Regions from separate parts of the Spirosoma sp. KUDC1026 genome, predicted to be linked through region 1. Evidence: riboswitches for the same ligand, from Rfam matches in the RefSeq annotation. Region 1 holds a riboswitch; the other holds the start of a gene.
The links. A riboswitch is a leader RNA that binds a small molecule or an ion and turns the genes downstream of it on or off. The one in region 1 is predicted to bind cobalamin.
Positions count from the first base shown of each region.

Region 2: it holds a riboswitch for cobalamin, as region 1 does, so the genes downstream of both, HU175_RS10165 (TonB-dependent receptor plug domain-containing protein) here and HU175_RS23295 (ABC transporter substrate-binding protein) in region 1, are expected to answer to the same signal.

Region 1 is NZ_CP056032.1:5,523,532-5,531,160, reverse strand. Features, by position in the region: gene cbiB (adenosylcobinamide-phosphate synthase CbiB) at 1-226, shown strand, start outside; gene HU175_RS23305 (RNase adapter RapZ) at 219-776, shown strand; gene HU175_RS23300 (cob(I)yrinic acid a,c-diamide adenosyltransferase) at 777-1,346, opposite strand; gene HU175_RS23295 (ABC transporter substrate-binding protein) at 1,395-2,621, opposite strand; cobalamin riboswitch at 2,650-2,869, opposite strand; gene HU175_RS23290 (acyltransferase family protein) at 2,894-4,078, opposite strand; gene HU175_RS23285 (MFS transporter) at 4,110-5,348, opposite strand; gene HU175_RS23280 (sodium:solute symporter family transporter) at 5,453-7,150, opposite strand; gene HU175_RS23275 (hypothetical protein) at 7,357-7,629, opposite strand, start outside.
Region 2 is NZ_CP056032.1:2,415,034-2,422,662, reverse strand. Features, by position in the region: gene HU175_RS10170 (M14 metallopeptidase family protein) at 1-2,789, shown strand, start outside; cobalamin riboswitch at 2,895-3,132, shown strand; gene HU175_RS10165 (TonB-dependent receptor plug domain-containing protein) at 3,190-5,166, shown strand; gene HU175_RS10160 (GreA/GreB family elongation factor) at 5,264-5,785, opposite strand; gene HU175_RS10155 (FkbM family methyltransferase) at 5,930-6,673, opposite strand; gene HU175_RS10150 (SDR family NAD(P)-dependent oxidoreductase) at 6,795-7,629, opposite strand, start outside.

The sequences.
Region 1 (7,629 bases):
CAACGCGGGTTATCCCGAAGCTGCCCTCGCTGGGATTCTCAATTGCCGCTTTGGTGGGCCGAACATGTACCATGGTGTACTAGTCGAAAAACCGTATATCGGTGAACTGGATCGCCCTATTGCACCAAACGAAATTGACCAGGTAAGTCAAATCAACCACCGAACCTGCCTGCTCGTGGTGACTGGTCTGGTGGGTCTTCATTACCTGTTACGTATCTATGGCTAGATTTATTATCTCCGGCGGACCCGGCGCTGGCAAAAGTACCCTGCTCAATGCCTTACGCACCGCCGGTTTTTTATGCGTTGACGAAGTATCCAGACAACTGATTCAGGAGCAGGTCATGCTTAGCAGTAGCTGTCTGCCGTGGATCGATCTGGACTGTTTTGCCAAGTTGGCGCTCCAGCGAATGATCGACCAGTATGAAAAGGCTTCTACCGATGATGATACGTCCATTACGTTCTTCGATCGGGGTATTCCCGACATAATCGCTTACCTGCGAGTGGGCGGCTTACCGGTCGAAGAAGCCTGGTATCGGGCTGCCGGGCAGTTTCCTTATGATCCACTGGTGTTTATGGCTCCCCCCTGGGAAACCATTTATGTGAACGACAGCGAGCGCTGGCAAACGTTTGAAGAAGCCTCAGCGCTGCACCAGGCGCTGGTTGAAACGTATCAGGCACTTGGGTACAAAATTCAAGAGTTGCCCCAAACCAGCGTAGCCGACCGCGTTACGTTTGTTCGTAACGCGGTCGGCCTTTTACCACGGTTTGCTTCCTGATTACTTAAAGCGTTTGTAAAGAAAGAGTTGCCATTTCTCTTCGGCCACACCAGCTTTGTCCATTTCGGCACGGGCCAGCGTGAAAAACAGATCCGACAACCGGTTGATATAGGCCGGAATGGCATCGTGTACGTCGTCTGTCTTTATGAGTGATACCAACCGGCGTTCGCCCCGGCGAATCTGCGTGCGCGCTACGTGGCAGAGGGCTGAAATCTCGTTGCCACCCGGTAAGAGAAAATAATCTGATGGCGACGACATGCCCGCTTCCAGTTCATCGATCCACTGTTCGCAGAAATCCGAGCCACCTTCCGGCATGGGGTTGGTATTGACTTTCTTGGCGGTGGACGGCCGGGCCAGATGGGACATCATGTCCATTAAATCCTTCTGAATCTTGTGCAGGTTCGGTTGCCACGGGTGGTCATTGCCAAGCTTGACCCGTAGCAGACCGATGGTGGAATTAGCTTCGTCCAGTGTGCCGATGCAGTCAACCCGGACATCGTCTTTGTCGACCCGGCTGCCGCCGAAAAGTCCGGTCGTTCCTCTGTCGCCTTTTTTTGTGTAGATCTTCATGACTTATTGTCTGTTACGTAATAATGGACTCAGTTCCGGCAGCGCCTGTTAGTTCAACTGTTTGTAATAAACCAGCTGGTGTTTGGGAAGTAATTTGGGGTGCATAATTTTGATCAAGTCGGCCAGTACCACGTGCGGGTTTACAGCGCCCGATTCCCAGTAGTCGTTGGCGCCCCGGTTGTTCATGCGCTTGCCGTAGCTGTACATCTGACCCGATTTAAAGGGGGCGAAATCGGCATACCGACTGTCTTTGGCCAATACGTCTTTTTTTGAGCTCACGCCGTTCAGACCGATGTTGAGCCAGTAATCAGCGTTGAGGGCAATGGGATAAACCGCTTCAAAATTCAGGGGTAGACTACCCGTTGTTCGTCGGTTCGACCAGGGGTAGCTACCGCCCGCGTCCAGGAAGAAGCGGGTAATGTAGCTATCGCCGTCGGGTACGAACCAGGCGTCTTTCGCGTTCATCCCGCTGATGATGCTGGGTTTACTGGCAACGTTTCGTGCCAGGGCCGCCAATCGGTTGTACTCCCGTTCGACCTGCGCAAATTTTTGGTTAACCAGCGCTTCTTTGTTGAGCAGGGCCGCCATCAGCTTTACCCATTCGGCCCGCCCCAGAGGGGTCGTTTCTACCCATTCCGAATTGATTAGCACGGGGACTCCAGCATTACGTAATGTCTGATACCGGTTCATTTGTGCGGTTGGGCTGCCTGTTGCCATCAGCAGGTCAGGTTGCAGGCTAACCAGTTGTTCCTCGTTCAGCGTCTGGTCGTGGCCAACTTCCTGCACTTTCCCCGCGTCGATACGCTGGATGACTTTAGGCGACGATACGTATTTCAGATTACCAAGTCCAACAATCTGCTCTTCGGCCTCCAGAAAACCGGCTAGGCCAACGTGCATAGAGGACATGAGCACCATACGTCGAAGCGGAATCCGGATAATCTGGCTGGGTGCATACCCTTTGGGCGCGGGTGTGCCCCGTTGCACCAGTACGTAACGCACTGTATCGGTCTTTTTTTCGAATGGGCTAATAATGGAAACCAGTTTATAGTTTCCAAAATATTGGATGGTGAATCCACGGGCGTAACGAACAGTGATCCGGTCTGGCGTGACCCGGTTGGATGCTGATCTTTTGGATGGTGCAATTGATTGATTCCGAACGGCCGATGGCTGGGCAAGCGTAGAGAATCTGGTCAGACTAACCAGAACGAGACAATACAGAAAAAGGCGGGCTAAATGCGTACGCTGCCCGCTACTGGAGAGATTTTTAGAAAACATACATCGATGAGCCTTTCTGCCGAAAGCTATTGATCAACGCGACAAAGGCAGGTCTTCTGACTTCCCCAGCGCCCCCGCCTTCCCATTCGATGCCGAACAGTGGCTAAGTAATGGAGCGCCTTGATTGTGGGGTTACAGCAGCGGAGACTGTTCCGGATTTTCACCGAGTCGGCAGGCCGACGGATTCCCTATTAAAACAAGTTCGTTTCAGTCAGAAACGAACTGTTACCTCTGTGCTTTATACGGCAAAAGTACAATAAATAAGCAGACGCCTATACCCGCTCCGGGTTAGCAACTTTGACGGGTTTATCACCGGGGGCAAAACGGTCCTTTAGTTTCAGGAACTGCTTCTCGAAATACTCGTAGGACAGCCAGGCTACCAGCGTCGTGAGGGCATAACTGGATACGTAAAGCATCACCGAAAAGCCTGTGCTGTAGGGTATGAACTGCCGGATAACATACAAGCAAAGGACGATAACAACGGGGTGGTACATATAAACGCCGTACGAAATCTTGCCCATGAATGTGCAGAACCGGTTTTCGAGGTTGATGATCGAATTCGGATTACGCGCCAGGTTCATCAGCAGAAAGACGAAAAACAGGGCGTACCCTTCGTAATTCAAACCCGGAATCCGGTAGCCTGTTGCCAGCAGATAGACCAGTATAGCGTACACAACCACCTGCACCCACTTCTTATATAGAAAGGTTAGAACAGGATGCTCAATGAAGATCAGGTAAGCACCGATGCCGCCAATCGCCATTGCGCCGATGCGAAAATGCGCCAGAAAATCGGAAAGAAGCAGTTGGGTAGTTCCGGCGGTGGGCTGTATTGAGCCAGGACCGAAACGTATCCAGAAAAAAGCTCCTGCCAGGATGAGGGCAATACTGCCCAGTATCAATAGCGTTCGGCGTGGACGTACGCTGCCGATCAGCCACGGCCAGATCAGGTAAAACTGCTCCTCGACACCAATCGACCAGGTGTGGGAGCTGAACGGCATTTCGTGGTACAACGTAATGGCAATGTTGGGCATTACCAACAGGAAAAATCCCAGCTTGGGCCAGAAGTAATCGTAAGTGTGCTCCGACCAGCCCGGTACGTATAGCGCCGGAATATGAGGAAAGACAAAGAAGCTCAGCCCGATAATCAGGAAATAGAGTGGCCAGATGCGCAGAATCCGGCGGACGTAGAAATTACCCGTGGCAATCCGGCCTGCGTATTGCTTTTCGGCCAGGAGCAGGTACGTAATAAGAAAGCCACTCAGCACGAAAAATAACGCTACCCCCAGCCGACCAGCCTGGTAAATCTGCGGATACTCGTTGGTGCGGTCAAAGGCGTCCGTAAAGCCAAAGATTGATTTGAACTGCTCGATGTGGTGAAATACCACTGCCGATGCGGCAATAAAGCGAATGCCGTTGAAACTAGGGAAGTACACCTGTGCCGGGGAGGCTGGACGCATGGTGTTGGGCAATTGGTTGAAAAAAATAGACCTAAAGTTCTACATAATCCAAGTCTTTGCCAAATGTCTCGTCGAGTTGGGTGAGCGACCAGAAGCCTACCGCGAAGCAAACTGCCGATACAACAGCCCCAGCGCCAAGTACGCCAATAAGCGGTTTCATAGCCTGAAAAGCAGGAATGGAGATCAGCGTTGTGGCCCGTACGTTGTTGGCTACCGACGTGGTAGCTGTTGAACGCAGGTTCGTGCCGAAACTCTCGGCGGTGATGGTCAGGAACATAGCGATGTAACCGATCCCAAAACCCATACCCATGCAGATGGCATAAAAAGCATCTGTCGTTTTGAGAATACCTGAGAGATAAACACCCACAAAAACCAAGGTCAGCCCCATCATCAAGCCGATTGCCTGTCGACGTGAGCGGAGGTACTGGCTGAAAATACCGCTCAGCAAATCGCCAACGACGATACCAATGTAGGTAAACATGACGCAACGACCCGGCGGCACGGCGGCTTCCAGCCCCATCGCCTGGGCAAACTCGTTGCCGAACGTTGCCAGCAGGCCAATGACCAGATAGGTTGGTAACGAAATTCCCATGCAATAAACGTAACGCATCAGCCGCTCACGCGGACTAAACAACGACCAGAAGTTGCCCCGGCTCGTAGCGGTTTGCTGTACGCGGGTAAACATGCCCGACTCAAAAATGCTCACCCGTAGCAACAATAGGCCCAGCCCCAGGCTACCACCGATGAAATACGTCGTACGCCAGGTATACAGCGTAACGGTGAAGTAGGCCACTACCGCTCCAAACAGGCCAACGCTGGCCACCAGCGAGGAGCCATAGGCGCGCAGTTCCTTGGGCAAAATCTCATTAACCAGCGTAATACCGGCACCCAGTTCACCCGCCAGACCAAAACCGGCTACGAAGCGTAACACCGAATACAAGGTGGGGTCGTGGACAAATCCGCAGGCAATATTTGCCAGCGAGTACGTCAGAATCGAGCCGAATAATACCGACAACCGCCCCCGCTTGTCGCCTAGAATACCCCACAGAATCCCCCCCAGCAACAGACCGGCCTGCTGGAAATTCAGAATCCGCCCCCCAATCAGCGAAACGTCTGTATTCGATAAGCCTAGTTCCTGTAAGCTCGGTACGCGGACAATGTTGAACAGCAGTAAGTCATAGACATCGACAAAATAGCCCAGGGCAGCCACAATAACGGGCAGTGAAAACAAGGGACGGAGCGAAACGGAAGGCGGGGCGGGTTGGGTCATGCTGAACTGCGAAAATGAAAGAATAAAGAACCGAAAAGAGCCTCAAAAATACGTGCCTTTACCAGCATGTATTTTTGAGGCTCCCAACGAAAACCAGCGACTAACTACCAGAACCGGACGTAGAGCGCCGAGATGATGAGCATCACAACCGTAATGAGCGCGACATGATTTGGGGCCAGACGGAACATGCTGGCGTCGATCTGAAACGCTTTTTTGCTGATCGCTGGGCCGGCTAGACTAATCGCCACCATCAGCAGAATCGTAAATACGAACGTCCAGCCCATGCAGATCAGAAAGGGAATCTCGTAACCACCATTACCAGTTGGGTAAGCAGTATAAAGAATTGTGTCATTCCCGAATAGGGCAGGAGCGTAGTTGTTGAATAGAATCGCCAGCGCAAAGCTGGCCAGAATACCGATTACAGCGGCTGAGCCGGTTGTCCGCTTCCAGAAGAAACCGAGAATGAAGACAGCAAAAATACCGGGGCTCAGGTAGCCCGTATATTTCTGAATAAATGTAAAACCACCTTCGGCGCCAATGCCCAGTGTATCCTGCCAGGTCAGACCGATCGATACCAGCATCGCAGCCAGAATCGTAACCCGGCCGGCCCAGACCAGTTGTTTTTCGGAAGCGTCCTTGCGGATATATTTCTGGTAAATATCCAGGGTGAAAATCGTCGAAATGGAGTTGGCTTTGCCTGCCAGTGAGGCCACGATAGCGGCTGTCAGGGCGGCCAGCGACATGCCGCGCAAACCCGATGGCAGGAACGATAGAATCGCCGAATAAGCGTTATCGGCCAGAAGCACACCGTTCGGTGCCATTTCCTGTTGCAGGCTTCCGTTCTTGTACAATACGTAGGCAGCCATACCAGGAACCATAACGATGAGCGGCATGAAAATCTTCAGGAGAGCCGCGAAAAGAATACCTGTCCGGGCCGTTTTCAAATCGGCCCCCAACGCCCGTTGCGTAATGTACTGGTTACAACCCCAGTAGTTCAGGTTCACGATCCAGATACCGGCAACGTACATGCCAATGCCCGGTAGCGTCAGGTACTTGTTGATGTCGGCCTGCGACGCGTTCGGACCTGGCTTTTCGTAGATCATGTGAAAATGGTCTTCTGCGTCGTTCATCATGGCTTTGAAACCAGCAATAACGTCGTTGCCGAGGCCAAACTTTTCGCTCACCAGCGTCATCGCGATGTACGTCGTTACCAGACCACCAATGACCAGTACCAAAACCTGGATAACGTCCGTGAAGCCAATTACTTTCATCCCGCCCAGCGTAATCAGCAGGGCAAAAATGCTGAGGCCGATAACGATGGCGTGAAAGTAATCCGGTCCCGCCAGGTTACTGATTGCCAGTGCACCTAGAAACAGAATTGATGTCAGGTTGACGAATACGTATAAAAAAAGCCAGAAAATGGCCATAATTAGACTGACAGTCTCGTTGTAACGCGTCTTCAGGAACTGCGGCATGGTGTAGATGTGGTTCTTGAGGTAGATGGGCATGAACCACACCGCCACAATGATGAGTGCGATAGCCGCCAGCCATTCGTACACCGCTACGGCTACCCCGAAGGTGAAGCCATTTCCCGACATGCCGATAAATTGTTCGGCCGAGATGTTCGACGCAATCATGGATGCGCCAATGGCCCACCAGGTGAGCGATCCTTCGGCCAGGAAGAAGTCTTTGGTATCGAGGTTGGTCGACTGCTTTTTCTTGTAAATCCAGTATCCGTAGGAGGACACCCCGATAAAATAGAGAAAGAATATAATGTAATCAATCAGGCTTAGCTGGTTCATTGCGGCACGCAGAAATGAGTTTGGATAATAAGCGGTAAAAAAGCAATTATTTCTTGAAAAAGACGAGATTTAGCAAAATCATTTCCTAATAATTCTGTTTTCTGCCGATATGTCATACACATGAATACGGTTTGTTTGTAGAGCCGGCAGACAATAAAAAAGCACGGAACGAAGTCCCGCGCTGGTAAGCCAAAAGAAAAGAGTATTTACTTCATCGTGACGAAACGGGTAGCCGTTTGCTGAACCACCGTTGGCGTGGTCAGGTTGAACGTAACTTCCTCGGTCTGATTTCCGCTCGATAGCCGGAACGTGTATTTCCCGTCGGGAATTCCGCTCAGATCGAATTGCTGACGATACGTGTTACGTTTGCCTGCTTTTTGGGGGAGCGTTTCGGAGAATAACTGTTTGCCGCGTTCGTCGTATAATTCAACGTTGATTTTGTCGGTCAGCTTAAACTTCTCAAGGTGTAACCACACTTT
Region 2 (7,629 bases), 2.7 Mb from region 1:
TTAGCCTGAGTACAGCATGGGCCCAATCCATCCCGTCGCCGAAGGAGCATTTTGGCTTCAACATCGGCGACGATTACCAGCTGGCTACGTATACGCAGACCGAAGCGTACTTCAAAAAGCTGGCTGCCAGTTCAGACCGGGTTAAACTGGTTGACATTGGCGAAACGGAAGAAGGTCGCCGGCAGTACATGCTTATCGTATCGTCGCCGGAAAACCTGAAAAAACTGGACCGTTACAAAGAGATTTCGCAGAAACTGGCTCATGCCGAAGGTCTGACCGATGAACAGGCAAAAGCATTGGCGTCCGAGGGGAAATCAATTGTCTGGATTGATGGTGGTCTGCACGCAACCGAAACGGTGGGCACCATGCAGCTCATCGAAACGGCGTATCAACTTACCAGCCGGAAGGATCCTGAAACGATGCGAATCCTGGATCAGGACGTCATTCTGCTGACCCATGCTAACCCCGACGGACAGGAGCTCGTTTCTGACTGGTATATGCGGGAGAAAAAAGCGGAGAAACGATCGTTGGAAGGCCTGCCACGGCTGTATCAGAAATACGTTGGCCACGACAACAACCGGGATTTCTTCATCATGAACATGAAAGAAACCCAGAACATGGGGCGCCAGCTGTTCGTGGAGTGGATTCCGCAGATCATGTACAACCACCACCAGCGCGGTCCGGCCGGATCGGTACTGGCAGGCCCCCCCTACCGTGATCCGTTCAACTACGTATTCGATCCGCTGATGGTGACGGGTATCGACGCCCTCGGCGCGGCCATGATCAACCGGCTGAACTCCGAAAACAAACCCGGCTTTACGCGGCTGGGCGGTTCGGTGTTCTCGACCTGGTACAACGGCGGTCTGCGGACAACGACGCACTTCCACAACATGATCGGTCTGCTGACCGAAATCATCGGTGGGCCAACACCTGAGGATATTCCGCTGGTACCAAGCCGCCTGATTCCGAACGGAAACACGCCGTTCCCGGTCACTCCTCAGAAATGGCATTTCAAACAGTCGATCGATTATTCGCTGTCGCTGAACTATGCTGTATTGGGTTACGCGGCTCGTTACAGCGACGAACTGCTGTTTAACATCTACCGCATGGGCAAAAACTCCATCGAGCGGGGTAGTCAGGATTACTGGGGTCTGTCGCCAAAACGGATCGACATGATCACGGAAGAGTACCGCGCCGACCAGAAGAAAGCGAACCCGAATGCTACGCCACGGGGTGTGAACACGGATATTTACGGCTTTATTGCTCCGGGCGGAGGTGTACCTACGAAGTACTACGATTCGGTGATGAAGGCTCCCCCACTGCGCGATCCGCGTGGGTTCATCATCCCGGCCAATCAGGCAGATTTCGCTTCAGCGGTTAAATTCATCAATGCCCTGATCAAAACGGGTATTCAGATTCAGCAGGCTACCGGCGATTTCACCGTTGCGGGCAAGAAGTACCCCGCTGGCTCATACGTTGTGAAGACGGCTCAGGCGTTCCGGCCTCACCTGCTGGATATGTTCGAACCACAGGATCACCCGAACGATTTCCAGTACCCTGGTGGCCCTCCGGTTCGTCCGTATGATGCTGCTGGCTGGACCCTGGCCTACCTGATGAACGTTCAGTTTGACCGGATTCTGGACGACTTCAAAGGCCCGTTCAAAACCATTCCGTACGGTCAGCTACAGTCGCCGGAAGGCCACATGGCGACCACCTCGGGCGCGGGTTACCTCCTGAACGCACAAGCCAATAACTCGTTTATCGCCGTCAACGATCTGCTGGCTGGTGGTGTTGACGTGTACCGCATGGCGGCCGGTGTTAGCGGCAAATCGGGCGTTGCCCCCGGCACGTTCTTCGTACCTGCTTCGGAAAAGGCGAAAACGCTGCTGGACAAATCGGCGAAGAGTCTAGGTATCGACGTAACAAGCATCGCCAAACGTCCAACGGGTACGATGGCGAAAGTAAGTCCCATGCGCATCGCGCTCTGGGATACCTATGGTGGTTCGATGCCATCGGGCTGGGTTCGCTGGATTATGGAACAGTATCACTTCCCGATGAAAGTAATCTACAGTCAGGAAGTTGATGCCGGTAACCTGCGTAAGAAGTACGACGCGATTGTGTTCGTAACCCGGGCCATCCCACAATACACGGGTGAAGACAACGATCCTTACCGAAATTTTGCACCGCGTATTCCGAAAAACGACGAACTACCAGCCGAGTACCGCACGCACACGGGCCGGATCACCCACGAAAAGTCGGTTCCGGAACTGAAGAAATTCCTGGAAGCAGGTGGCGACATCATCACCATTGGCAGCAGCACCAACCTGGCCTATCACCTGGGTCTACCCGTCAAGAACGCTTTGACCGAAGTAACCAGCTCGGGTCAGGAGCGCCCACTGCCCGGCGAGAAATACTATATTCCCGGCAGTGTTCTGCGCGTGAATGTCGATTCGACGCAGCAGGCCACCTGGGGTCTGCCCACCAAAACGGACGTTTACTTCGACGCCAGCCCAGTATTTAACATCGCTCCCGATGCTATCGCGACGGGCAAAGTGAAACCACTGGCGTGGTTCGACAGCGGCAAACCACTACGTAGCGGCTGGGCCTGGGGTCAGGCGTATCTGAAAGATGGCGTCGCGGCTTTCATGGCACCAATTGGTGCGGGCAAACTGTATGCGTTCGGTCCGGAAATCACCTTCCGGGCGCAGGCGCAGGGCACGTTCAAGTTCCTCTTCAACCAGCTTTACGAAACAGACGGCAACTCGGTGGCTGACCTGAACGGCAAGTAAGCAACTGCGATTTTTAGTGTTCTGGCGAAGCGCCCGGTGGATTTTCTACCGGGCGCTTTTGCTTGTTTGCGCCCTCAATCAAGCGAAGTAACCAATACGTTCGTACCTTCGCGCCGGATTCGCGGTGCCCGTCGTCGACCCCAGCGTGGACGGCAATGGCTTAATAGGGAACTCCGGTGGTCTTTGCCGACCAAAACCGGGACTGTCCCCGCAACTGTACTGCTTTGTTTTTCAAGACAGCCGATTCTTTGCTACGTTGGTCACTATTGCCCGTTTCTGGGCAACGGGAAGGCCCGAATCGGTGAGCTAAGTCAGGAGACCTGCCGCTGGTCGTGAGTTGTTTATCGGTACGGAGGATAGCGATAGACAGCGACGGGTATTCACTTTTTCTATGTTCGACATGCGCATTACTACGCGCCTGCTGGCAACCGCCCTGTTGGGACCGGCTGCTCTGGGTATTACTGTACCCGCCCTGGCTCAGGAAGCCAAAACACTCGATGAGGTCGTGGTCACGGCCAACAAATTCCCTCAAAAACAATCGCAGACCGGCAAGGTCGTTACGGTCCTCCCCGATTCGGTGCTGCAACGTTACGCTACGCAGACGGTCAGTCAGCTGCTCACGCGCCAGGCGGGCCTGATGATCGTAGGCGCTCAGGGTCCGCTGGGTTCCAACCAGGACGTGTACCTGCGTGGGGCCTCGGTGGGCAATACGCTGGTGCTGCTGGATGGCGTACCGGTTTATGACCCATCGGGAACCGTTAACGCCTTCGATCTCAACCTGATTACGGTGGGCGAGTGCGAACGGATCGAAATTCTGAAAGGAGCCCAATCAACGGCTTACGGTTCTGATGCCGTTGCCGGAGTAATTTCTATCTCGACGCGTACCGGTTTGGGTAAACGGCCGCTGCGTGTGTCAGCGACGGCCCAGTATGGCACGTACAATACGTTCCGGGGCGGCATTGGTTTGGGTGGGGCTACCGAAAAAGTATCGTATACTCTGCGGTACACGCGCCTGTCATCAACGGGGTTCTCGGCAGCGACGGATCGTGAAAACACGGGCACGTTCGACAAGGACGGCTACCGGCAGAACGCCCTGCTCGGTAACGTAGCCATTGCACTCAATCCGCGGCTGACGCTGAAGCTGCGCGGCCTCACCACGGCCTACCAGACAGACCTCGACGCAGGTGCTTTCGGTGACGAAAAAGATTATACATCCAACAACCGCTTCAGTTTTGGCTCGGCGGGGCTGGAATGGACTCACGAGCGCGGCAAACTGGTTGCGAATTACGGCGTCAGTGGCAGCCGACGCGTCTACAAAGACGACTCGACATCAGTTGAACCGGCCGCTTTTGACAAGTATAGTTACAGTGAATACAGCGGACTGACGCAGTTTGCGGAGGTATACCACACACTGACGGTCCGCAAAAATATCGAGCTGCTCACCGGTGCCGACTACCGCTTCGCCAATACCGACCAGACGTACCGGTCTGTTAGTGAATACGGTCTGTACGAGTCACCACCGCTGGGAGCAGATACGGCCCGTACGGGTCAGTTGAGCCTCTACGCATCGGGTGTCTGGCGGACGCAGAAAGGGCTGTCCGTCGAACTGGGCGGACGTTATAACCACCACTCGGTGTACGGAAATGCATTTACGTACTCGTTCAACCCATCGTACCTGATTCAGGATCAGGTTAAAGTATTTGCTAACCTGTCGTCTGGTTTCCGGGCTCCGTCGCTGTACCAGATTTTCTCGCCGTATGGTAACCGGGCGTTGAAACCAGAACGGAGTCAGTCGATTGAAGCGGGTATTCAGGTCTTCACCAAGGCGAAAAATGCCTGGGTCCGGGCGTTGTATTTCAACCGGCAGGTGCGCGATGTTATCTTCTTCCAGTCCCTGGCAGTGCCGCCCTATACGAGTCAGTACATCAACTTCGACCGGCAGCACGACCACGGGTGGGAGTTTGAAGGGCAGGCGCAACTGGGCAAACTAGCTCTGACCGGCAACCTTACCCTGCTCGACGGTCGGGTGACGACCCAGGCAGCAGGCCGCGACACGACCTACAACAACCTGTTCCGCCGGCCGAAGGTACTGGTCAACTTCACGGCGGGGTATCAGATCACTCCCTCTCTGTTCGCCAGTGCATCACTACGTTCGGTGGGTAGCCGCATCGACCGGTTCTACAACTCGGCCACGTTTGCCACGGAGAACGTAACGCTGGCTCCGTATAGTACGGTTGACCTCTACGCCGAATATCGCCTGAATCAAATCCGCCTGTACGCTGATGTTCAGAACCTGTTCGACAAACAATACGTCGACAGCTACGGCTACAACACCCGCCGACGCACAGCGAATATCGGTGTGCGGGTGAGTTTGTAAGGGAATGTGAACAAAAATAGTTGAGGGGTGTACTAACCGCGACGTATGGCAGTTCGTACACCCCTCAACTATCTTCTTGGCCTGCACAATAAGCAGCTTAGGCTATATCGTACCTGATAGCCACGATCTCCATTTTCTGCTGGCCCTGGGCAGGTGGCCAGGCAATTACCTCTCCTACCCGTTTCCCCTGCAAGGCGCGAGCCAGAGGAGCCGTGAAAGCGATCAAATCCTTGGCGGCATTTGCTTCGTCGACACCAACGATAGTTAAGTGCCGTTCCGTACTGGCTAGCTTTCCCGACAGTATCTTTAAACTAATTGTAGCACCAAAGCGGACGCTATCCTGTTCATGCGTGTTGACCACTTTACTGCTAGAAATACGCTGATTCAGGTTCGCAATACGCCCATTGAGCAGGGCTAGCTGCCGGCTACGCTCATTTAGGTCATCGACTTGGGCGGCCTGTAAATGAGCACGTTCAGTTTCTAAATCAGTGAGTTCAGCACGCAGCAGATCGAGACCGCGGGGCGTTACGTAATTGGGTGTACCCGGTGGTAAAGGCGCGCGAGCCGGTATTACAACGGGGGCATCAGCCGTTTCGTTTTTCAAAAAAGCACTGCTCATAATCTCCTCAGGAGAGAACAATTTGGCGTTACCCCTGATTGAAAAAAACAGACCTATAAGCCGAATTGTTTCTAACTCAGCCAGCTGCAGTCAAACCGTGTCTAGTTTACCGAACACACACAAAAAGATGTACTAAAACTCCTGCTAGCGATTCGGGTAATGAATAAACAGTGCAGTTGTCCAGGAGATTTCTTTGCCGTTGATGCGTTCGGTTTCGTAGTAATCCACCAGCCGCATCTGGTAGCTACGTAACAACTGAAGAATAACCAGTGGGTCGGACTGGCCTTCGTATAGTGTTGCGAAATTCAGCTCCAGCAGGACGGCACCGATTTTCCCCTGTTTGAATAGCTCGGCGGCTCCGTGTAAGACGGGCAGTTCAAATCCCTGCGTATCAATTTTGAGCAGGTCGATACGATCGATGGCCTGCACCGAACAGAAATTATCCAGCGTGTCGACGGGCACAGACTCCACCGACATCAGCTCTTCTTCGGCGAAAAAATTTTCGTTTTTGTCGGGGTTCATGGGCAGAAACGAACTCAACTCCGACACTTTGTAGTTTCGGAATTCAGCCGTGCCCACCTGCTCCCCCAATGCAAGCTGATGACACTGTACACGCGGCCCAAACGACTTGCTCAATAGCTCAGCATAGGTCGTTGATGCGGGTTCGAACGAATGAATGCTCGGCTCGTTCAGGCAGTCCTGCAGAAGCTCGATCGTTTGCCCCCGGTTAGCACCAATATCGAAACAGAGCGGATTAGCTTCAGGTAATAAAATCCGAAGATCGTCCTCCAGTTTGTGCCCGTTCACGATGTTCGGGTAATTTGGGGCCAGGTACACCCCCAGGGGGGTAAAGACAGATCGTACCGCTTTGACAAGGCGCTTTTTCATTTCAGTCAGGTTTGGCGAACAGACAGTGGCGAAAGCCAGCATTTTTTTGAATACGAAAACGCGAAAGGTCACAGATTTACATGACCCGTCTGTTCGTTTCTCCTGAATAAACAACCAAACGTTAGTCTCCTAATTCATTATTGCGCACCGCGGCCTGATCGGTTAGCGTTGCCAAGGCTGAATCGGACAAGGCCGTTTCGCTATCTTTTCCCGCAACGCGCTGCCCTCCCGAACCATCCGTTTCCTTGTCGGGAAGGAGAAATTCGTTTGTTACGGCACTCAGCTCAGCTACCAGATTCGGGCTCAGTCCCTGCACGGCGGCACTCACCTTCGTGGGCCACGACACCAGTCGTTCGGCTTCCCCGTAGCGGCAGGCATCAATGATCTCACCGGCGCAAGCTTCGGCGCTGCTGGTCACCAGCGGCAGCGAATCAGCAATTTTGAACCAGGCGTATTCGTCCTCATTTTTACCTTTGAAAATAGCGTTACGGGGGCTGCCGGTGCGGGTGAGGCCGGGGCACACGGTCGTTACGTAGATGTTGTCTTTGAGCAACTCGGCCCGTAACCCTTCCGAGTAGCCTACCAGTGCAAACTTGCTCGCTGAATACGGAAGCAAATGGGGCACGGAGATCTTCCCGCCAATGGACGTTACGTTGACGATCCGTCCCGATTTTCGGGCCAGCATCTGCGGCAGCACGGCATTAATGAGGTGATAGGGCGCCCAGAAATTGGTATCCATTGCATCCCGGAAATCATCCTCCGTGCTATGCTCGTAGGGCGTTACCAGAATAATCCCCGCATTGTTGATCAGTACGTCGATGGGCCCAATTTCCTGCCGGGCGGCCTCGGCAAAACGTTCTACTTCGGCTTTGTCGGTAATGTCGCAGGCGTAGGTAAATACCATTCCGCCATAGGTCAGCAGATCGGCTTTTGCGCGGGCTAACTCGTCGGCATCA